3 regions of the Janthinobacterium sp. HH102 genome follow, and region 2 is predicted to be linked to each of the others. Evidence: predicted binding sites of a transcription regulator. Region 2 holds the regulator's gene; each other region holds the start of a gene.
The links. The regulator FNR, encoded in region 2, switches genes on or off when oxygen is low (the NO sensors DNR and NnrR bind a similar motif). The targets are predictions, from matches to a motif close to TTGATNNNNATCAA.

Region 1 (7,471 bases), 1.6 Mb from region 2:
TATGGCGAAGGCGATGCGCCCGACAATGCGGCCGCCTTCATGGGCCGCCTGATGACGGGCGAGCTGGCGCTGCCGCAATTGCATTACGCCGTGCTGGCCCTGGGCGACCGCAGCTATGGCCAGTTTTGCGGTTTTGGCCGCGCGCTCGATGCCTGGCTGGTGGCGCAGGGCGCCTCGCGCCTGTTCGAGCGCATCGAAGTCGACCGCAGCGCCAGCGTCAGCATCGAGCAATGGTTCCAGCATCTGAGTCACCTGGCCGGCACCAGCGACGCGCCCGACTGGAGCGCCCCCGCCTTCGGCGACTGGCGCCTGACGCACAGGCAGCTGCTCAATCCGGGCAGCGCCGGCGGCGCCATCTATCACGTGGAACTGGCGCCCGTGGCCGGCAGCCTGCCTGACTGGCAGTCGGGCGACCTGGTGCAGGTGACGGCGCCCGCCGACCCCTCGCAGCCGCGCGAATACTCGATCGCCTCGATTCCGCGCGACGGCGGCGTGCACTTGCTGGTGCGCCAGCATGCGCATCCCGACGGCAGCCTGGGCCTGGCCTCGGGCTGGCTCACGGCGCAGGCCAAGGTGGGCGACGTGGTGCAGCTGCGCTTGCGCCAGCACAAACGCTTTCGCCTGGAAGACAATGCCCAGCGGCCATTGATTTTGATCGGCAACGGCAGCGGCATCGCCGGCTTGCGCGGCCACCTGAAGAGCCGCGTGCTGGCAGGGCAGCGGCGCAATTGGCTGATCTTTGGCGAGCGCAACCTGGCCCACGATTTTCATTATCGCGAAGAGATTGAAGGCTGGCATGCCAGCGGCGACTTGCCTCGGCTGGACCTGGCGTTTTCGCGCGACCAGACGGAGCGCACCTACGTGCAGGACCGCCTGCGCGGCAATGCCGATGAAGTCAAGCTGTGGCTGGAGCAGGGCGCGGCCATCTATATCTGCGGCAGCCTGGCCGGCATGGCGGGCGGCGTCGACCAGGCCCTGCAAGAGATACTGGGCCGGCCCGCGCTCGACGCGCTGGCGGCCGAAGGGCGCTACCGGCGCGACGTGTATTAATGCAGCAGCGATTGCTTATGGCTGGATCGCAGCCAGCGGCGCCGTGTCCATGTCGCCGCTCACTTCCTGCAAGCCGCGCGCCAGGCTGGAGATGCTGGGGTTGTCGATGAAGACGCAGCGCTTGCCCGTGCGCTTGCAATAATCCTTCACGCGCCAGTAGGCGCTGTGGCTGATGCAGCCCGTCTGGCAAATCACCAGGTCGGCGGCCGCCAGGCTCGAGTCGAGCAGGTTGGCATTGTCTTCCAGGCCGCCGTCGTGGTGGGCGAACTGCGCGCCGACCCGCTCGATCAGGGCGCGGTAGGTGGCGACATTGCCGCTGCGTCCGCCCACGCACAAGACGCTTTGATCGACGAGGCGGATCGGCATTTTCAGCTTGCCGCCGGTCGGCACTTCCAGCTTGGGTGCCGGTGGCGGCACGGCGGCGGCTTGGCGCGGCTGGGCCTGTTTCAATTCCGCGATTTGCTGGCGCAATTCCTTTTCGCGCTCATCCATTTGCGCCAGGCGTTCGACCAGGCGCGTGCGCGATTCCAGTGCCGGGACGGCCGCCTGCAATTGCGCCAGTTCCGCGCGCAAGCCGTCGATCACGCTATCCTTGCCGATGGACTCGGCCCGCGTGCGCAGCAGCACGGCTTCCTGGCGTTCCAGTTCGCCCGTTTTTTCCGTCAGTGCGGCCTGGCTGCGCTGCTGCAGCTTGGCCAGTTCTTGCGTCAGGCGCGCGTTTTCTTCCTGCAAGGCTGTAAATTTGCCCATGTCGGCGCGTACGCAGGCGCCGGCCTGGTGCTGGATCATGTGCAAGTCGCGGCACATCTGCTCTTCCAGCTCGGCGTCGCAGCGCGGGTGCGTCAGGCCGGCCCAGAAGGCGCCCGACACGTCGCCGTTGGCGACGGCCGTGCGCCACAGTTGCGCTACCTGTTCCGTGGTCTTGGCGCCGCGAAAGCGCAGGATCACGGGAGCGTAGCGGCGTTCGAGTTCCTTTTGCAGCGCTTCGGACAGGCGGTTGCGCGCGCCGCATTCCGTCACGGCGCCCACGTGCACTTCGTAGTCGTCGGCCAGCACGCGCCCGCCCGTCATCTTGCCCACCAGCTTGCGCAGGTAGCCCAATGGCAAGCCCACGCCGACCAGCGGGCAATGGCAGGTATGCGACAGTTCCCACAGCCGGCGGCGGCGCGAAGCGAGCGCGGCCGTTTCCGTGTCGGCGTGGGCGCAATTGCTGATGACGGGCAGGGACTGGTCTTTGTCACACATGGCGATATCCTGTTGGGCGGTGGGGCAGCGGTGGAAGAGAAATAGAAATTAGTGCGGCAGCGGCGAGGCAGGACGTCTGGCGCTCAGCATGCGTGCCAGGCGCTCGAGCAAGGTGGTCTTCGGCGGCGCGGGCCGGTGCAGCGCCACCAGGGTGGCCCATTGCTGCGACAGTTGCTGGCAAGTCGCTTGCAGCACGGGGCCGAGGCCGGGCGAGCCGGCCAGCGCTTGCAGATGGCGTTCGATGACTGCGGCCAGTTTCTCGCAGGGACTGTCCGCATGGTAGTGCGACATCAGGTGCAGCACGGCCGACAGCAGCAATTCAGGCTGCTGGCCTTGCGGGGAAGGAAACATCGAGGAAGGTCGGTCGTTCGCCATCAAACACTCCTGTGCGGTGGTTTGGCTGGCTGCGCGCACGGGGCGCGACTGGCTGGCGAGCGTGGTGACTGGCTGCCGTGCTGCTTCAGGCAGTCAGGATCAGCTTGTTCAATTGGGTGACGCGCAGGCGATAGATCTTGCCGCTGTGCTCAATCTCCACTTCGCGGCCCTGCTGCAGCAGCGCTTCGCTGGTGATGCGGCGCGCTGGCTGGGCCATGCTGACGGGAGGACGGACGTGGGCGGTAGCGGCATCCTGGATCAAGGCTGGTTTTGAGCTTTGCATGTTGGGCTTTCTTTATCTCAGTTGAGAATGATTCGTATTTGCATTATTGTTGAATGTGGCCCGAAAAGCAAGGCTTATTTATGCGCAATCCGTGCTTTTTTGCGATGGGATGGCAGCGTGGAGCATGGCGCTGCGCGAAGGCGGCCACTGGCGCGGCATGGAAGGGGAGCGGCAGCAAAAAAGACCCGGCAAGGCGGTGCGCGCCTTGGTCGGGTCAAGCCTGTGCCAAGCTGGAAGAAATCGGGATGGCGTTAAATCGTGGCCAGCAATTGCGCCGAGGCGGCCGCGGCGGCGGTGGTGTCGGCCTTGAGCTTGGCGGCAGCCAGCTGCTTGGCGCGCGAGCGCGACGGCGGCAAGCGGCGCAGGGTTTTCAGGGCGTCCGGATCCTTGATGCCGATGGTGCGCTGGTCAACCGAGATCAGGCCGATTTCATTGAAGGCGGACAAAGTGCGGCTCACCGTTTCCAGGGTCAGGCCCAGGTAGCTGCCGATTTCGTGGCGCGTCATGCGCAGGTTGAACAGCTTGCTCGAATAGCCCATCTGCGCGAAGCGGTCGGCCAGCGAGACGAGGAAGCGCGCCACGCGGGCTTCGGCGCTCAAGGCGCCCAGCATGCCGATCATCGCCTGTTCGCGCACCAGTTCGCGGCTCATCACGCCGTACATGACGTTTTCCAGTTCCAGGTGAACACGTCCCAGCGCCGTCAGCTTCTTGAACGGCAACAGGATCAGGTCGCAGTCGGACAGTGCCACCGCTTCCGAGGAGTAGTGGCGCGAGTGGATGCCGTCGACGCCCAGCATGTCGCCCTTCATGGGAAAGCTCAGTACCTGTTCATTGCCGAATTCGTCGATGAGCACGGTTTTCAGGAAGCCCGAATTGACGATGTACAAGGTGTCGAACGGTTGGCCGATGGTATGCACGCGCTGGCCCGTCTTGAATTGCACGTGCTGGAACAGCAGTTCGTCTGCGGCGATGGTGCAGGCACTGGAGATATGCAGCAGATCGCATACCTCCTTCAGGTTCGACCATAGCCGCCCCTGGCGCTGGCGCCCCGCTTCCATCGGGGAAGAGGGAGCCAGCGATGGGGCGGCGGCGCGGGTTTCGGGCGTTTGCGTGGACAGCATGTTCATCTCCTGGTGACAGGTAGTTCAGAGTTGAATGACAGGGTGCGCAGACGGCGGGCAGGGAAAGGGCGGCGCGCGTCCAGGCTGATAAAGCTCAATTCGCTGACGACTTGCTGTGTGATGAAATAACTTCCCAGCAACTTGATTACTGGTTTCAGTATGCCAACAACCATATGCAATTAATATCAGCAGTGGCTGAATATGGCAGTAGGAGCTACGGTAGGGGGAGTAGGATTGTTCCTACGGTCGACGCGCGGGCGCGCGCCGCCGGGCTTACGTCTTGAAGGGGGAGAGCAGGCGGTGCGCCACGGCGTACTGCACCATTTCGGATAGCGAACTCATGCCCATTTTTTGCATGATGCGCGTCTTGTGCGTACTCACCGTCTTCACGCTCAGGTGCAGGTTGTTGGCGATTTCCGTGATCGACTTGCCCGCCACCAGCAGGGAAAAGACTTCGAACTCGCGGTCCGATAACTGTTTGTGCAGCAAGCTTTCATTCGGCATCATGATGTTGAGCACGAGCTGCTCGGCCACCTCGGCGCTGATGTAGGGGCGTCCCGACGCCACCTTGTGAATGGCGCCCACGAGCTGGGTACCAGCGCTTTCCTTGGTCAGATAGCCTTGTGCGCCGGCGCGGATGGCGCGCACCGCATATTGTTCTTCCTCGTGCATGGTGAGGATCAGGATGGCCAGCTTGGGCGCCTCGCTGCGGATTTGCCGGATCAGGTCGACGCCGCTGCGGCCCGGCATTGACAGGTCGAGCAGCAGCAGGTCGAAGCCGCCCTGGCGCACCTGATTGAGTACTTCAAAGCCGTCGATGGCTTCGCCCACGATATCGATATCCGGCGCGCCGTCAAGGATGCGCTTCAAGCCTTCTCGCATGATGGTGTGGTCGTCGGCAATTACAATACGTATCATAGGCGGGCAATCTGGATGCGTGAAATCTGCTCTGTCCGTCACCGGACAATCAAATGTTGAGAAACGAGAAACGTTGTCATTTTAACTGAGGCGGCCGCATTATGCCTTTTTCTGCATATGCCGGCAACGGCGGCCCCGGTGGTCATGTGACCTCTTATTCGGACGGGGGTTCCTTGATCAGCCTATGCACGAGCACGGGCAATTTCGAGTGCGACAGCACTTTATTGGTCACACTGCCCAACAGCAATTGCCCCCAGCCGCTGCGGCCATGCGAACCCATGAAAATCAGATCGCAATGCTGCAATTGCGCCACTTCCACGATCTTCAGGGCCGGGCTGTCGGAAAAGGCCGTCAGGCCCGTCGCTTCCAGGCCGCGCTTGGCGGCCGCGTCGAGGATGGGCTGCCAGTGGTCGGCGCCGGCCTTGCGCATGGCGATGCGGTACTCCTCCTCGCTGGGATAGCTTGGCGGAATGATTTCGATGTACACCGGGTACTGGTATTCGGGCGCCACATACAAGGCAAGGATGTCGGCGTGCATCTGTTCGGCAAAAGCAACGCCGGCGCAGGCCGTCAGGTTGGAGACGGTGGAGCCATCGGTGGCGATCAGAATTTTCTTATACATGGCAGGTCCTTTGGCGGTGACTGAGCGCGCGCAACGCCTCTTATTGTAGACGCGGCGGCAGCATTGTATTCATGCAAAGACTTGATAATTATCAATACAACTGCACCTTCAGTATAGACAACATTGGCAGAAAGATCGTGTGTAGCTGCAACGATGTCCATGTGGCGCTGTTGCGCAGACGCCCGGAAGCAGGATTTCTTCTGCTGTGCGTGGTCTTGCACGCACGCCAATGGTAGTATTTCAAAATACAACAGCTGGAACACATATTTCCTTGTGGAAAAGCTCTTGTAGGCCAGCTTTGCACCAGGAAGCGCGTTTTGAGATTTACCAACAGGGCGGCGCCCTGCTACACTCGCACCATCGCAGCGGTATTGCCTCAAATCATCTTAATCGAGAAATTGTGGGTATCAGTCTGTAAAACGCACAGTTCAGGCGGAATTTTGACAAATTATGGAGAAGCAGGGATATGACCAACGCCGCTGATGATTTCGACGCATTATTCGATGAAGTATCTGCGCAAAGTGCGGCCGCGGCTCAGCCCGCGTCTGCCGCCGCGCCCGCTCCCGCCGTGATTGCGGAGGACGATTTCGACGCGCTGTTCGACTCGGTGTCGGCCAACGCCGCCGTGCCGGCAGCCGCCGAGCCGGTGGCCGGCGAGGCGGAAGCGCTGCCTGTGGCCGGCGCCGAGGCGTCTGGCGACGCGGCCGATCCCGTCGACCAGTCCGACAAGCCGATGTTCGAGCGTCTGGGCGGCATCGTGCGCCTGCTGCACGATTCGCTGCGCGAACTGGGCTACGACAAGGCGCTGACGGAAGCGTCGTCGCAGATCGTCGACGCCCAGGACCGCCTGGAATACGTCGCCACCCTGACCGAACAGGCCGCCAACAAGGTCCTGAACACGCTCGACGAAGGCATGCCGGCGCAGGATGTACTGTCGAAGAAAGCCAAGGACATGGACGGCCGCTGGACGGCGCTGTTCGACGGCAAGCTGAGCCTGGAAGAATTCAAGGCCCTGGCCGGCGACTCGCGCCAGTTCGCGCAAGCCGTTGCCGAAGCGACGGAAGCGGAAAAAGCGCGCTTGCTGGAAATCATGATGGCGCAGGACTTCCAGGACATCACGGGCCAGCTGATCAAAAAAGTGGTCAACATCACCAAGACCGTGGAAAACGAACTGGCCCAGCTGTTGCGCGACAACGCGCCGGCCGAGGTGCGCGAGAAACTGGCGCAAAAGCCGGTGCCGCTGATGCAGGGCCCGTCCGTGCCGTCGGTGGCGCTGGACCAGGATAATGTAGACGACCTTCTTGCGGATTTGGGATTCTAATGGACGATATGCTCAAGGATTTCGTCGTTGAGGCGATGGATCTTGCGGTTAATGTTGAAGAGCACTTGTTGCGCCTCGAGCGCGATCCTGACAACAAGGAAACACTGAATGCGGTGTTTCGTTCCTTCCACACGATCAAGGGCGGTGCCGGCTTCATGGGCTTGCCCGCGCTGGTGGCGGCCTGCCACCTGACGGAAAACCTGTTCGACGCCTTGCGTACGGGCGCCGCGCCCGTCACCCCCATCGCCATCGAGGCGGCGCTGCAGGCGTCCGGTTTCGTCGCCGACCAGCTGACGGAACTGGCCAACGGCGCCGCGCCGGAAAGTTTGCCGGCCATGCCGGAAGAGCTGGAACACATCCTGACGAACGCCATCGAAGGCAAGGGCATGGACGCGCCTGCGCCTGCCGCCGCCGTGGTGGCGGAAGTGGCCGCGCCCGTTGCCGAGGTTGCGGAAGTGCCTGCCGCCACGCCTGCCGCCGCCGTCTCCACCGCCGGCGCCGATGGCCTGGACTGGGAAGGCATGTATAACGCCGTC
Region 2 (7,471 bases):
GGCACGCCTGCCGTTCGCCGACGAGGCGCTCGACTATCCGGCCGATGCCGCGCCGGCACAAGGGGAGCGCAACCATGGCTGACTTTACCAATGGCTTCTGGAATATCTACATTGTCGTGCTGTCCCTGCTGGGCATCATCGGCTGCGGCGTGCTGCTGTACTCGCAGTCGAAAGTGAAAGTGGCCGCCGGCGCCCCCGCCGACGGCACCACGGGCCACGTGTGGGACGAGGACTTGAAGGAACTCAATACGCCGATGCCGCGCTGGTGGATGTGGCTGTTCTACATCACCATCGTCTTCGCGCTGGCCTACCTGTTCCTGTACCCGGGCCTGGGCACCTACGCCGGCAGCCTGGGCTGGAAATCGACGGGCCAGTACGAGGAAGAGCTGAAGAAGGCGGAAGCCGATTACGGCCCCCTGTTCAACAAGTACCTGAGCCAGGACTTGAAGACGGTGGCCGCCGATCCGCAGGCGCAAGCCATCGGCCAGCGTCTGTTCCTGACCTACTGCGCGCAGTGCCACGGTTCGGATGCCCGCGGCAACAAGGGCTTCCCCAACCTGACGGACAAGGACTGGCTGTATGGCGGTGATCCCGACATCATCAAGACCACCATCATGCATGGCCGCAATGGGCAGATGCCGCCGATGGGCGCCGCGCTCGGCTCCGAAAAAGATGTCGAGAACGTGGCCCATTACGTGCTGAGTCTGTCCGGTTCCACGTCGGACCCCGTCAAGTCCGTGCTGGGCAAGGCCAAGTTCGGCGCCTGCATGGCCTGTCACGGTGCCGATGCGAAGGGCAACCAGATGCTCGGCGCGCCTAACCTGACGGACAAGATCTGGCTGTACGGCGGCAGCGCCGATACCATCATGGAAACCGTGCGCAAGGGTCGCAACAACACCATGCCGGCCTTCAGCGACTTCCTCGGCGAATCCAAGGTACACGTGCTGTCGGCGTATGTCTGGAGCCTGTCGAATCCCCAGACGCCCGTGAAATGATGTAATGGAACCTCAAGTCATCAAGATGTATGCGGCCCGCGAGCAAATCTACCCTCGCGAGGCCAAAGGACGCTACGCTACCTGGCGATGGGTATGCGTATGGCTTACCCAGCTCGCGTTCTACGGCTTGCCGTGGTTGACCTGGAATGGCAGGCAAGCCCTGCTGTTCGATTTGACCACGCGCAAGTTCTACATTTTCGGCGTCGTGCTGTGGCCCCAGGATTTCATCTATCTGGCGGCCCTGCTGATCATCTGTGCGTATTTGTTATTCCTCGTCACGGCCATTGCCGGGCGGGTGTGGTGCGGGTTTTCTTGCCCGCAAACGGTATACACGGAAATCTTCCTGTGGGTCGAACGCCGCATCGAGGGCACGCGCAGCGCGCGCATGGCCCTCGACAAGCAGGGCCCCTCCGTGCGCAAGGCGTTCAAGAAGACGGCCAAGCACCTGGTATGGGGCGCCATCGCCCTGTGGACGGGCTTTACCTTTGTCGGCTACTTCACGCCGATCAAGGAACTGGCGCGCGAAGTGACCACCCTCAATTTCGGTCCCTGGGAATGGTTCTGGGTCTTGTTCTACAGCCTGGCAACCTACGGCAACGCGGGCTGGCTGCGCGAGCAGGTGTGCAAATACATGTGCCCCTACGCGCGCTTCCAGAGCGCCATGTTCGACCAGGACACGCTGATCATCACCTACGATGCCAAGCGCGGCGAACCACGCGGCGCCATGAGCAAGAAGGCCGGCAACAACGACAAGCTGGGCGACTGCATCGATTGCACCCTGTGCGTGCAGGTGTGTCCGACCGGTATCGATATCCGCAACGGCCTGCAATATGAATGCATCGGCTGCGCCGCCTGCGTCGATGCCTGCAATACGGTGATGGACAAGGTCGAGCGGCCGCGTGGCCTGATACGCTACAGCACCGACCATGCGATGGAAAACAACTTCAATTCGAAGCAGATCCGCCAGCGCGCCATGCGCCCGCGCGTGCTGATCTACACGTCCATCCTGGCCCTGATTATCATCGCCGTGTGTACGTCGCTGGCCCTGCGCACGCCCCTGAAAATGGACGTGATCCGCGACCGCGGTTCGATGGGACGCGAGGTGGAAGACGGCATGATCGAAAACGTCTATCGTCTGCAGATCATGAACACCTCGGAGCAAAGCCAGCATTTCAAAATCAGCGCTTCCGGCTTGCCGGGCCTGACCTTGCTGACGCGCGACGAAGTGACCTTGCAGCCGACGGAAACGCTGGGCTGGCCGATCCGCCTGCGCGTGCCGCACGGCGTCGGCGAGAAGGGCTCGAACAAGATTGCGATCGAATTGCACTCGCTGGACGACCCGTCGCTGCATGTGCGCGAAAGCGCGGTATTCATCGTGCCGCGCTAATGCAGGAAGGCCGGTCCCCGCATGGGGGCTGGCCGTATACCAGAAACACAGGAGAAATACCATGTCCGACAGTCTGAAACTGCAACCTCCCGTTGCCCCGTGGTACAAACACCGCTGGCCATGGCTGCTGATGATCGGTCCCGGCCTGTCCGTGGTCGTCGGCAGCTTCATGGGCTATATCGCGTTTACGCAGCCCGACGCGCTGGTGGTGGGCGACTATTACAAGCAGGGCAAGGCGATCAACCAGGATTTGAAGCGCGACACGATCGCCAGCGACCTGGCCATGGATACGACCCTGTCGTATGACGTCGCTGCAGCGCGCCTCAGCGGCTCCGTGCACAGCTTCGGCAAGGCGTACCAGGGGCCTTTGCAGCTGCACCTGGCGCATGCGACCCTGCCGGAAAAGGATATCAAGCTGCTGGTGCAGCCCGATGCGGCCGGCAATTTTTCCGTGGCGCTGCCGATGCTCGAGCGCAGCCGCTGGCAAGTGCTGGTGGAAAACGACAAACGCGAGTGGCGCCTGTCCGGCATCTGGACCTGGCCCGTGCAACGCAGCATCGCGCTGCATGCGGATGAAGAGTTATAACGTACAGCGCCGGGAAAAAACCGTAGCGAGCGGCAGTGATTTGTGGCTGAGAAGCACAGCTGTGCTATAGCACAGCGAGCATCGCAGGCCGCAAAGCACGACGCGCAGTAGGTTTTGACGGTGCTGTTACTTGCAGACGTCGGTGCCGGCTGTAATGGCTTTCAGCTTGGCCGGCTGCAAGATCTCGATCTCGCGGTTGGAGACGCGCAGCCAGCCTTCCTTCTTGAATTTCGACAATAAACGGCTGACGCTTTCGATGGTCAGGCCCAGGTAGTTGCCGATTTCCTCGCGCGACATGCGCAACTGAAATTTGCTGGCCGAATAGCCGCGCGCTTCATAGCGCGACGCCAGGTTGACGATAAAGGCGGCAAAACGCTGCGTCGCCTGCATGTTGCCCAGCAACAGCATGACACTTTGCTCGCGCGTGATTTCCTGGCTCATCATGCGGTGGAAATGGCGCAGCAGGGTCGGCATATTGCCCAGCAATTGTTCCAGGCTGGAAAACGGGATTTCACACACTTCGCTGTCTTCCAGCGCCACCGCATTACAGTGGTGGCGGTCGGCGCTGATGGCGTCCATGCCCAGCAGTTCGCCCGCCATCTGGAAACCCGTCACCTGCTCTTCGCCGCCCGGATTGATCTGGTAGGTCTTGAAGTGGCCCAGACGGATCGCATACAGGTTCTGGAACGAGTCGCCGATGCGGAACAGCGAAGCGCCGCGCACGATCTTGCGGCGGCGGCCAATGATCTGGTCCAGTCTGTCCATGTCGCCCACGTCGAGGCCCATCGGCAGACACAATTGATGCATGCTGCAGGTCGAGCATCGCGCACGCAACGCTTCCACGGTCACTGTGGGCGAGGTTGGAGTGAGTAGCGCTTCAGTCATGTCGGTACCTTTTAGAAAATGCAACAACAAGTTTACTGCATACAGGGTTGCCGTGTGCCAATTTCACCGCAATTTCGCTGAATAAACGACGTTCCGACTTTAATTATATGGCAACATCGTCAAAAGCCCATGCGGAGAGGGCAATTTGCGTGGCGGCGCTTGCCAAGCTGGGGTATTGATAGGAAAATTCCTGACAGCATTATCTGCCGCCTGTGCCGCCCGGTACTGAAAAGGAAATCATGAAGCCTCTCGGCATCAAAGCAAAAGTCGCGCTGGCCACCAGCCTGACCTCGATCGCCATGATCGCGCTGGTCACCATGATCCAGGTGCAGCACATGCGCGACGATTTCACCAAGGTACTGTTGAGCCAGCAGTCGTCCCTGATCAGCCGCACCGCCGCCGAGCTCGACGACAAGCTGGGCATGCTGCTGCAGATCGTCACCCTGACGGCCCGGCAGCAGCCGCCAGAACTGATCACCCAGCCCGCCCAATTGCGCGAATACTATTCGCGCCGCTCGATGCTGGTGCTGTTCGACGACGTGCTGGTGCTCGACGCGCACGGCGCCGTCGTGGCCGACATGCCGGAAGTGGCGGGGCGCGCCGGCATCAACGTCGCCGAGCGCGAGTATTTCCAGACCGTGCTGCGCACGCGCCAGCCCATGATCACCGAGCCGATGCTGGGCAAATCGAGCGGCATGCCCATCGTGCAGATGGTCGCGCCCGTGCTGGGCGCCGATGGCCAGGTGGCCGGCGTGGTGATCGGCGTGCTGCGCCTGTACAAGGATAACCTGCTGGGGAGGTTGCGCTCGGAAAAGATCGGCAAGAGCGGCTATTACTTCGTCCTCACGCGCGGCGCCGTGCCGCGCTATGTGCTGCATCCCGACACCAGCCGTTTGCTGCAGCCGCGCCTGCCGAACGCCAACCTGACGACCACCCGGCTGCTGAAGGACGATGGCGAAGGCACCATGGTCAGCACCAACAGCCGCGGCATCACGGCCGTCAACAGCTTCAAGCGCCTGAAATCCGTAAATTGGCTGCTGGCCGCCTCGCTGCCCCTCGACGACGCCTTCGAACCGTTCGACGGCGTGCTGTACCGGCTGGTGCTGTGGAGCATCCTCGCCTCGCTGCTGGCCGCAGCCGTGCTGGGCTGGGTCACCGTGCGCCTGCTCTCGCCGCTGGTGCGCCTGCGCGACACCCTGCAGGCGCTGCGCACCAGCGGCAGCCGTTTCACTCCCGTGCCCGTGCAGCAGCGCGACGAGATCGGCGAGCTGACGGAAGCGTTCAACGGCCTGATGAGCGAGCGCGACCGCTTGCAGCAGGAGCTCGAATCGCGCGCGGCGGAGCTGGAACAGGAACGCGACCGGGCCGAGGCGGCCAACCGCGCGAAGAGCGATTTCGTGGCCAACATGAGCCATGAAATCCGCACGCCCCTCAATGCCGTGCTGGGCATGGTGTATTTGCTGGGCAATACCAAGCTCGATACGGAACAGCGCAAGTATCTGACCATGGTGCGCGTGGCCGGCCAGTCGCTGCTGGGCATCCTCAACGACGTGCTCGATTATTCGAAGATCGAGGCACGCCGCATGGAATTGTCGCCCGTCGAATTCGACCTCGACGAGGTCATGAACACGCTGGCCACGACGATGACGATGAATGCGGGCGAAAAGGAGCTGGAACTGGCGATTGCCGTCGAGCCCGACGTGCCGCGCCGCCTCATGGGCGACGCCCAGCGCCTGCAGCAGATTCTCGTCAACCTGGCCGGCAACGCCATCAAGTTTACCGAGAGCGGCGAAGTGGTGGTGGCCGTCAGCCTGGCCGAGAAAGACAAGGGCCGCGCCTGGCTGCGCTTCGAAGTGCGCGACACGGGCATCGGCATGACGGAGTTGCAGCAACAGCAGCTGTTTGCCGCGTTTTCGCAAGGCGACCAGAGCATCACGCGGCGCTTCGGCGGCACGGGCCTGGGCCTGGCCATCAGCAAACAGCTGATCCACATGATGGGCGGCGACATCGCCGTTGCCAGCAGCGAAGGCAAAGGCAGCCGCTTCTGGTTCAGCGTGCCGTTCGAGATGCTGGCGCAGCCGGCCGAAACGCGGCGCACGCCCACCCTGGGCCAGCTGCGCCTGCTGGTGGCCGACGACAACCGCACCACGCGCGAACTGATCGTCAAGCTGATCGAGGCGTGGGGCTGGCTGGCCGACGAAGTGGACTCCGGCTTTGCCGCTATCGAACTGTACCGCGAGCGCCTGGCGCAGCAGCAGCCGTACGACGTGGTGCTGGCCGACTGGCACATGCCCGTGATGGACGGCCTGGCCACGGCCAAGGCCATCCGCCAGGCAGCCAGCGGCCAGCGCCAGCCCATCGTGGTCATGGTCAACGCCTTCGCCCGCAACCACCTCGAGGAAATCTCCAGCGCGGCCGAGGCCGACGTCGTGCTGATGAAGCCGATCACGGGCTCGAGCCTGTTCGACGCCCTGCACCAGGCGCTGATTACCAAGCACGACGGCGGCGAGCAGCGCATGCTGCAACAGCCGCTGGGCACGGAACTGGCCGGCGTGCATTTCCTGCTGGTGGAAGACAACCATTTGAACCAGGCCGTGGCGCGCGGCATCCTCGAACACATGGGCGCCACCCTGGACGTGGTGGGCGACGGGTTGCAAGCGGTGGAACGGCTGCGCACGGAAGCGTTGCGCTACGACATCGTGCTGATGGACATGCAGATGCCCGTCATGGACGGCTTCAGCGCCACCCACATCATCCGCACGGAACTGCGCTTGAGCCTGCCCGTGATCGCCATGACGGCCGGCGTGCTGGCGTCCGAGCGCGAGCGCTGCATGACGGCCGGCATCAGCGATTTCATCGCCAAGCCCGTGGTGGTGGAAGAGATGATGGAAGTGATCCTGCGCCACCTGCCCAAGCGCCCGCCAGTGCAGACGGCGGGGCCGGCGCCCGTCGCCGATGAGGAAGTGTTTTCCATGGCGCCGCTGATGCGCGTGATGGGGCGCGACGCGAAGGGGCGCGGCGTGCTGCGGCGCATGGTGGAAGACGCGCTGAACAAGGGCATGACGCCCGTGCGCGATGCCGAAACAGCCTTGCAGGCGGGCCGCCACAGCGACGTGGCGCGCATCCTGCACAGCGTGCGCGGCTCCGTCGGCACCCTGGGCACGAAACGCCTGATCCGCACCGCGTTCGCCACCGAGGAAGCCATCGATGCGGGCCGCCTCGACGAGGTGCCGGCGCTGCTGGCGCAGACGGCGCAGGAACTGGAGCAGGCGCTGGCGGCGGCGGCCGATTGGTTGTCCAGGCTGAAGGATTAAGCCTGCAACGTAAAACTGGGGTCAGGCCCCGGAACCTTGTCGGATTACGCGCTTGCGCGCTAATCCGACCTACCCCATTTACGCCGGCACGCCCAGGATCACGCTGGACGCCTTGAAAATCGCCGTCACACTGCTGCCGATCTCGATGCCCAGCTCGGTGCTGCTCTGGTTGGTGATGATGGCGGCGATCGTGCCGCCGCGTGGCAAGTCCAGCACCACTTCCGTGTTGACGGCGCCCGTCTGCACGCGCGTCACCAGCCCGGCCAGCTGGTTGCGTGCGGAAAAGCGCGCGCCTGCGCTGTCG
Region 3 (7,471 bases), 2.0 Mb from region 2:
GCGAATCCTGGGGCGATGGCCGCGTGGTGCTGGCCTGGGACCACGTGCAGCGCGGTGCGGCCGACTGGACCGATGGCCACAACGTCGTGCTGCATGAATTCGCCCACCAGCTCGACAGCGAATCGGGCGCCGCGAATGGCGCGCCCTACCTGCCCAGCGTGTCGAGCTACCGCAGCTGGGCCACCGTGTTGTCGCGCGACTTCGACAACCTGCGCCACGATGCCATCTATCAGCAGCACAGCGTGATGGACCACTACGGCGCCACGAATCCCGCCGAATTCTTTGCCGTGGCGACGGAAACCTTCTTTGAAAAGCCATACCAGATGGCCGAGCACCACGAAGAACTGTACGCGCAATTCTTGCAGTACTACAAGGTCGATCCGCGCGACTGGATGGCGCCGCCCGTGGAAGCCGAACACATGGCCTCGCCGTTTCCCAATTACGCGCCCCACTGGTAGGCGGCAGCGCCTTACATGATTTACTCATAAGCAAGGCTGAAAAGATTCCTTTTTGGAAATAATAACGTTGCGGTCTAATGGCGGCATTCGTTATCCACCAGAGGAATCCCATGCAGACCCGCCTTCATTTCGCAGCGCTTCTTTTCACTTCCATCGCTTTCACGCAAGTGGCGCAAGCGGACCAGCTGGCCGCCATCAAGGCGAAGGGCGAACTGGTCTGCGGTACCCTGGGCACGGACGAGCCGAACAGTTTCATCGACGCCAAGTCGCGCCAGCTGGTCGGCTATGAAGTGGACCTGTGCCGCGCCATCGCCCAGGGCCTGGGCGTCAAGCCCGTGATCAAGCAGCTGGCCGTGGCCGCCCGCATTCCCGAACTGCAGCAGGGCCGCATCGATATCCTGACGGCGTCCTTGACGCACAACAAGGAACGCGAAGCGCTCGTCGATTTTTCGCTGTCCACGTTTTACACGGGCCAGCGCGTGCTGGTGAAAAAAAGCAGCCATATTACGACGGTCGCTGGCTTGGCCGGCAAGAAAGTGCTGACCGTCAAGGGCGGCACGCAGGAACCGAATATCCGCAAGGCCGTGCCCGGCGTGGACGTGGTGACGTTCGAGACGGCGGGCCAGGCTTATCTGGGCTTGCAGCAAGGTAAGGGCGTTGGCTATGTCGACGATGAAGTCTCCCTGCTGAACAATTACGCCAAGCTGGGCGCCGCGCAAAAAGACTATATTGTGCTGCCGCAAAACATCAGCCAGGAAGTGTTTGCCTTCGGCATCCGCAAGGGCGAGACGGGCGTGAAAACAGCCGTCGACCAGGTGCTGCGCGGACTGGAAAAATCGGGCGAGGCGGAAAAACTGTTCTTCAAATGGTATGGCCCGACGAGCAACGTCAAGTTTCAAAAACGGACCTTCAAGATCGAATCGGACAAGATTGACGCCTAAGCAAACCTACTGCGCGGCGCGCTTTGCGGCCTGCGATGCTCACCGTGCTCCAGCACGGTTGCGCTTCTCAGCCACAAATCACTGCCGCTCGCTACGGTTTTCTTAGGCATCAATGATATTTCACCATCATGTTCCAATTTGATCTGACCTTTTTGCTGTCCGGCGACTATCGCGACTGGCTCGTTTCCGGCTTGCTGCTGTCCTTGCAACTGATGGGCATCACCTTGCTCTTGTCTTTGCCGCTGGCCTGCGGCGTGGCCATGCTGCGGCTGGCCCCGTCGCGCCTGCTCAATGGCCTGGGCGCCGCGTATGTCGAGCTGATCCGCAACGTGCCCTTGCTGGCCCACTTCCTGTTCTGGTATTTCGGCGCGCCCGAATTGCTGCCCGATGCGTGGAAGGAGCGTTTGTATGCCGGCAATATCGAAGCCGCCAGCGCCGTCACGGCCCTGACTTTATATACGGCCGCCTACATGGCGGAAGACATCCGCAGCGGCATCCGCGCCATTCCCGCCCAGCAATTCGAGGCGGGCCGGGCGCTGGGCTTCAGTTTTCTTGCCACCATGCGCCTGTGCATCGTGCCGCAGGCGCTGCGGCTGGCCGCGCCGCCGCTGCTGTCGCAAACCCTGACCCTGTGGCAAAACACCAGCATCGCCACCGTCATCGGCGTGGCCGAGCTGATGTACCAGACGCAGCGCGTGGAAGCGGCCTCGTTCCGCAGCGTCGATGCCTTCGTCTTCGCCAGCGCGGCCTACCTGGCCGTCTCGCTGCTGATCGCCGGCCTGGCGGCCTTGCTGCAAAAGAAGGTGTCCTGATGCTGGAACTCCTCCATGATTACTGGCTGTATTTCCTCGTGGGACGCTATCCCGAGGGGCCGCTGGGCGGCCTGGCGCTGACGGTCGTGCTGGCCAGCCTGGCGCTGGTGCTGAGCCTGCCCTTCGGCCTGCTGCTGGGGCTGGCGCGCCTGAGTCCCTGGCGGCTGTTGCGCTGGCCCGTCGCCGTACTGATCCACGTGGTGCGGGGCATCCCCTTGCTGCTGGTGATTTTCTGGGCGTATTTCTTCCTGCCCAGCATCACGGGGCATGAAAGCGGGCAATTCGGCACCATGCTGGCCGCCCTCGTCATCTTCGACGGCATTTATCTGGCGGAAATCGTGCGCGCCGGCGTGCAAGCCGTGCCGCGCGGGCAGGTGGAGGCGGCCCGCTCGCTGGGCCTGAATTATCTGGACAGCATGCGCTCGGTGGTGCTGCCGCAGGCGCTGCGCCACATGCTGCCCTCGCTGGTCAACCAGTTCGTCTCGACCATCAAGGAAACCTCGCTCGGGTACATCATCGGCCTGGCCGAGGTGTCGTTCATCGCGTCGCAAGTGAACGGCCTCGTGCTGACCAAGCCCGTGCAAGTGTATTTCCTGCTGGGCATGACGTATTTTGTCTTGTGTTTCAGCCTGTCGCGCGCCGCCTTCTGGCTCGAGCGGCGCCAGGCGCGTCTCCTGAAAGCGGCAGCATGATTAACTTTGACAACGTCAACAAATACTATGGCGACTATCACGCCTTGCGCGAGATCAATGAACACGTGGCCAAGGGCGAGGTGCTGGTCGTGTGCGGGCCGTCCGGCTCCGGCAAGTCGACCCTGATCCGCACCATCAACCGCCTGGAGCCCATCGCCTCAGGGCGCATCGCGGTGGCGGGCCAGGATATCCACGCGCCGGGGCTGGACGTGAATGCCTTCCGCTCGCGTATCGGTTTTGTGTTCCAGCAATTCAACCTGTTTCCCCATTTATCCGTGCTGGACAATTGCGCGCTGGCGCCGCAGCGCTTGCGCGGCCTCGCCCGGCGCGAAGCCGAGGAGCGCGCGCTGGCCCTGCTGGAGCGCGTGGGGCTGGCACACAAGGCGCGCGCCATGCCGGCGGCCTTGTCGGGCGGGCAGCAGCAGAGGGTGGCGATTGCCCGCGCGCTGGCCATGCAGCCGCCGCTGATGCTGTTCGACGAGCCGACCAGCGCGCTGGACCCGGAAATGGTGGGCGAGGTGCTGCACGTGATGCGCGACCTGGCGCACGGCGGCATGACGATGGTGTGCGTGACGCACGAGATGGGTTTCGCGCGCGAAGTGGCGGACCGCGTCTGGTTCATGGACCACGGGCAAGTGCTGGAACGGGCCGCGCCCGAGGAGTTCTTTGCGCGGCCGCAGCATGTGCGCGCACAGCAATTCCTGGCCGATATCCGCAGCCCATATGGGGCACCGGCCTGAGGATTTCTGGGCTGTGTGCGCAAGCGAACGGTATCTTGGCGTTGTCCGGCGCACGCTATCGGAGTGGCGCACGGGGCGCCCGCAGCCGACCAGGAGGGCCGTATCATGTCACGCATCATCGCAGGTCATTTTCAGTTGCAGGAGCAGATAGACGCCGCGCGCGCCGCCCTGAACCAGGCGGGCTTTCCTGACAGCCGCATCAGCGCCTTCTTTGTCAACCAGCCGGGCCAGCATGATTTGCATGCGCTCGGCGGCGACCGCGACGTCTCGCCGGGCGCCAAGGAGACGCCGGAAGGCGTGGTCGAGGGCGTGGCCGTCGGGGCCGCCGTCGGTGCCGGCATCGGCGCGGCCACCACCCTGGCGACGGGGCCGCTGGGGCCGGTGGTGGGCGCGCTGGTGGGCGCCCATGTGGGCTCACTCTACAGTTTCAACAAGATGAAGGAGGCGGGCGAGCCCGAGAAACATGGCGAAAACCACCGCCAGCCGCGCCATCCGGGCATGCTGATCGCCGTGGCGCTGGGCGGCCTCGAAGAGCGCGAACGGGCGCTCGAGACACTGCACCGGCTGGGCGCCGAGCATATCGAGGAAGCGGAAGGCACGATCGCCAATGGCGACTGGCATGACTTCGATCCGCTCAGCATTCCCGTGCTGGTGGCGTGAATCAACGCCTCTGTGGTGCCATATGCATAAATTCCGCGCTGCACGAAATTTAGGTATGATCCTTGTTAGTATGAGTAATTATTGGTAAACAATGCCGACAGGGATAGTTTCCGCGCGCCCGAAGTGACACTGGACCAAGGTGACTGCCCGTAGTACTTGCCTCGCATGCTAACGAGTATGGATAGGAGGGCGCGTCATGACACAGGCATGGTTCATTCTGACACGGGCCGATGGGCGCGACATCTGCGCGCCCTCACCGGCACAGCTGGCCGATGCGCTGGCCGAGGTGTACCGCGGCGGCGCCGTCACGCCGGATGGCAGCCCGGCCGCCGTCTTGTTGCGCTTTGGCTACGACGATGGCTTGATGTATCAGGTCGAAGTCGCTAGCGGAGGCGAAGTCACTTTCGAGGAATGGTCGGACCGCGATTGCGAAATTGCCCTGGCCAGTCCGCGCCACATGTCGGCCCTGCCGCAGGACGACGCGCTGCAGCTGTGGCAGTGGCTGGCGCAGCGCCAGGTGGCGAAGATCCGCAGCCAGCCCTGGCAGGGCGGCTAGCCCGACCGTTTTAGCAAAGGCCTAGTGCGCCATCAGCACGGGGATCGTCATGCTCTGCAGAATCGTGCGCGTGACGCCGCCGAGGATGGTTTCGCGCAGGCGCGAATGGCCATACGCTCCCATCACCAGCAAGTCGACCGACAGGTCGGCGGCCTGCGACAGCAGCGCCTCGCCGATATCGCCGCGCCGCACGCCACCCCCATCGAGCAAATGCAGCCGCGCTTCCACGCCGTGGCGCGCCAGGTAGTGCACCAGTTCCGCGCCCGGCTGTTCGCCGTGCTCGGCCGCATGCACCTGGGCGTCGAAGATGGCCACGTGGACTTGCCCGGCGCGCTGCAGCAGGGGAAGGGCGGCGGTCACGGCGCGGCTTGCTTCCTTGCTGGCGTTCCAGGAAATGAGCACATTGCGCGCCGCTGCCGGCGGTGCCAGCAGGGGCAGCGGCGGCGCATACGGCACGATCAGCACGGGCCGGCCCGAATGCAGCAGCACATAGGCGGGAAAGTCGCGCATCACGGACGGCGATTTATCCTTGGCATTGTATTGGCTGATGACGACCAGGTCCGCATAGCGGGCCAGCAGGCTGATGCCGCCCGCCGCCTCGTCGTCGACGACGCGCTGTTCGAACGAGGCGACGCCTGCCGCGCGCACCTGCTGTTCGAAACCGTCGAGGGCGCGCGTGGCGCGGTCGCGCAGGAAATTCAGATGCAAGCTCAGGTTCGGGTCGGCATCGAGGTCGGGCTGGTGCTGGTACAGCAGGCGCGACACGCCCGTCAGCGCCACGCCCGTCAGGTGGCCGCCGCACGCCTGGGCGATGCTGGCCGCCGCTTCGATGCGGGCGGCGCGCCCGGCGCTGTCGTCGATGTGGAGCAATACGGTTTTGTACGTCATGGCCTGTCCTCTCGCTGTGCAGTAGGGGCCATTCTGGCACAGTCCGGGGTGCCGGCCGCGCACGACTGCATCAGGCTGGGCACTTGATCTGGCGCAAGGCTGGCAATAAAAACTGCTCCTACACTTGATGCCACGCAGAACAACCATAACAAGCGGGGAGAGACAGTCATGAAGGAACAAAAGGTAGCGCTGGTCACGGGCGGCATGGGCGGCCTGGGCACGGCCTTGTGCCGGCGCCTGCATGCGGCGGGCTTTGCCGTCGTGGCGGCGCATACGCCGGGCAACACGCGGGTGGAAAGCTGGCTCGACGAGCAGCAGGCGCAGCAGTATTATTTTCATCCGCTGGCCCTTGACGTGACGGACTTTGCTGCCTGCAGCGAAGCCGTCGGCAAGGTGCTGGCGCAGTTCGGCCGCATCGATGTGCTGGTCAATAACGCCGGCATCACGCGCGACCAGAGCATGCGCAAGATGGAGTTGCCGCACTGGTCCGAGGTGATGCGGACCAATCTCGACAGCCTGTTCAACATGAGCAAGCAGGTGCTGGAACCCATGCTGGAAAAGAAATGGGGACGCATCATCAATATCTCGTCCGTCAATGGCCAGAAGGGCGCGTTTGGCCAGTGCAACTACGCGGCCGCCAAGGCCGGTGTGCATGGCTTCAGCAAGGCGCTGGCGCTGGAAGTGGCGCGCCACGGCATCACCGTCAACACCGTGTCGCCCGGCTACCTGCGCACGCAGATGGTGACGGCCGTGCCGGCCGATATCCTGGAAACGAAGATCTTGCCGCAAATCCCCCTGGGCCGCCTGGGCGAGCCGGACGAGGTGGCGGCCCTGGTCGCTTACCTGGCGTCCGACGAGGCGGCATTCGTCACGGGCGCCAACATCGCCATCAATGGCGGACAGCACATGAGTTAAGCAAGCGTACAGCTTGCATAGAGGCAATGGCAGTAGAGGAGACCCATCCACCCAGCCGGCGCATAGACGCTGGCGGAGGACGGCAGGCAGCATGGTAATTACGCTGGAAAACAGGGGGCAGGGCAGCGATGCCTTGCCCTTTGTTGTCGTGCCGCCGTTAAGCTAGGGTCATGTTATGGCGCGCCGTGCCTTTTCCAGCCGGGTCTGGCAATCGATGCACAGGCGCGCTTCGGGGCGGGCGTTCAGGCGCGACAGGCCGATGGCTTCGCCGCAGTTGTCGCACAGGCCGTAGCTGCCGTCGGCAAACTTCGCCAGCGCGTGCTTGATGATGGCCAGTTGCGCCTGATTGTGCTCGGCCGCTTCGCTGACGAGGGCGTTCAAGGTGCGCACGCTGGCGTTGTCGGCCGGCGAGGCTTCGATTTCATTGAGCAGCGAGGCGCGCGCGTCCGCTTCGGCCGCTTCGTTCTCTATCTGTTCCAGCAACGCCAGCTTGCGTTGCTCCAGCACGCCTTGCAGGCGCTGTAGCTGGTCTTGCGGCAATCCATTCATGGCTGTCCCCGATAGGAGTCTCTCCTCTATGGTAGTCCAGGATGGGCGCTTCTGCTTGCGCTACTACCCGCGCCGCGTTTGACGCGGCGCAGGCAGGCGCGGGCCGTTCTATGCTGGCTCTTTCAGGCAGTTGACCATCCAGGCCACGCCGAACTGGTCTTTCAGCATGCCGAAGCGTTTGGCCCAAAACGTTTCTTCCATGGGCATCTGGATGGCGCCGTCACGCGCCAGCGCGGCGAAGGCCCGTTCCGCCTCCTCCG

Region 1: JAB4_RS22670 (universal stress protein) is a predicted target of FNR. The motif match lies at 5,696-5,709, and genes of this name have one in related genera.
Region 3: JAB4_RS10470 (universal stress protein) is a predicted target of FNR. The motif match lies at 5,831-5,844, and genes of this name have one in related genera.

Annotation. Positions count from the first base shown of each region.
Region 1 is NZ_CP062062.1:4,967,966-4,975,436, reverse strand. Features, by position in the region: gene JAB4_RS22700 (sulfite reductase subunit alpha) at 1-1,050, shown strand, start outside; gene JAB4_RS22695 (DUF2325 domain-containing protein) at 1,066-2,295, opposite strand; gene JAB4_RS22690 (hypothetical protein) at 2,344-2,670, opposite strand; gene JAB4_RS22685 (hemin uptake protein HemP) at 2,756-2,953, opposite strand; gene JAB4_RS22680 (helix-turn-helix domain-containing protein) at 3,205-4,011, opposite strand; gene JAB4_RS22675 (response regulator transcription factor) at 4,348-4,992, opposite strand; gene JAB4_RS22670 (universal stress protein) at 5,147-5,614, opposite strand; gene JAB4_RS22665 (protein phosphatase CheZ) at 6,081-6,935, shown strand; gene JAB4_RS22660 (chemotaxis protein CheA) at 6,935-7,471, shown strand, end outside.
Region 2 is NZ_CP062062.1:276,141-283,611, forward strand. Features, by position in the region: gene JAB4_RS01190 (cbb3-type cytochrome c oxidase subunit 3) at 1-82, shown strand, start outside; gene ccoP (cytochrome-c oxidase, cbb3-type subunit III) at 75-995, shown strand; gene ccoG (cytochrome c oxidase accessory protein CcoG) at 1,000-2,382, shown strand; gene JAB4_RS01205 (FixH family protein) at 2,444-2,968, shown strand; gene fnr (fumarate/nitrate reduction transcriptional regulator Fnr) at 3,095-3,853, opposite strand; gene JAB4_RS01215 (response regulator) at 4,093-7,167, shown strand; gene JAB4_RS01220 (TOBE domain-containing protein) at 7,246-7,471, opposite strand, start outside.
Region 3 is NZ_CP062062.1:2,286,039-2,293,509, forward strand. Features, by position in the region: gene JAB4_RS10435 (M90 family metallopeptidase) at 1-458, shown strand, start outside; gene JAB4_RS10440 (transporter substrate-binding domain-containing protein) at 569-1,399, shown strand; gene JAB4_RS10445 (amino acid ABC transporter permease) at 1,528-2,211, shown strand; gene JAB4_RS10450 (amino acid ABC transporter permease) at 2,211-2,903, shown strand; gene JAB4_RS10455 (amino acid ABC transporter ATP-binding protein) at 2,900-3,643, shown strand; gene JAB4_RS10460 (glycine zipper domain-containing protein) at 3,749-4,303, shown strand; gene JAB4_RS10465 (hypothetical protein) at 4,500-4,859, shown strand; gene JAB4_RS10470 (universal stress protein) at 4,881-5,747, opposite strand; gene phbB (acetoacetyl-CoA reductase) at 5,916-6,662, shown strand; gene JAB4_RS10480 (TraR/DksA family transcriptional regulator) at 6,831-7,211, opposite strand; gene JAB4_RS10485 (VOC family protein) at 7,320-7,471, opposite strand, start outside.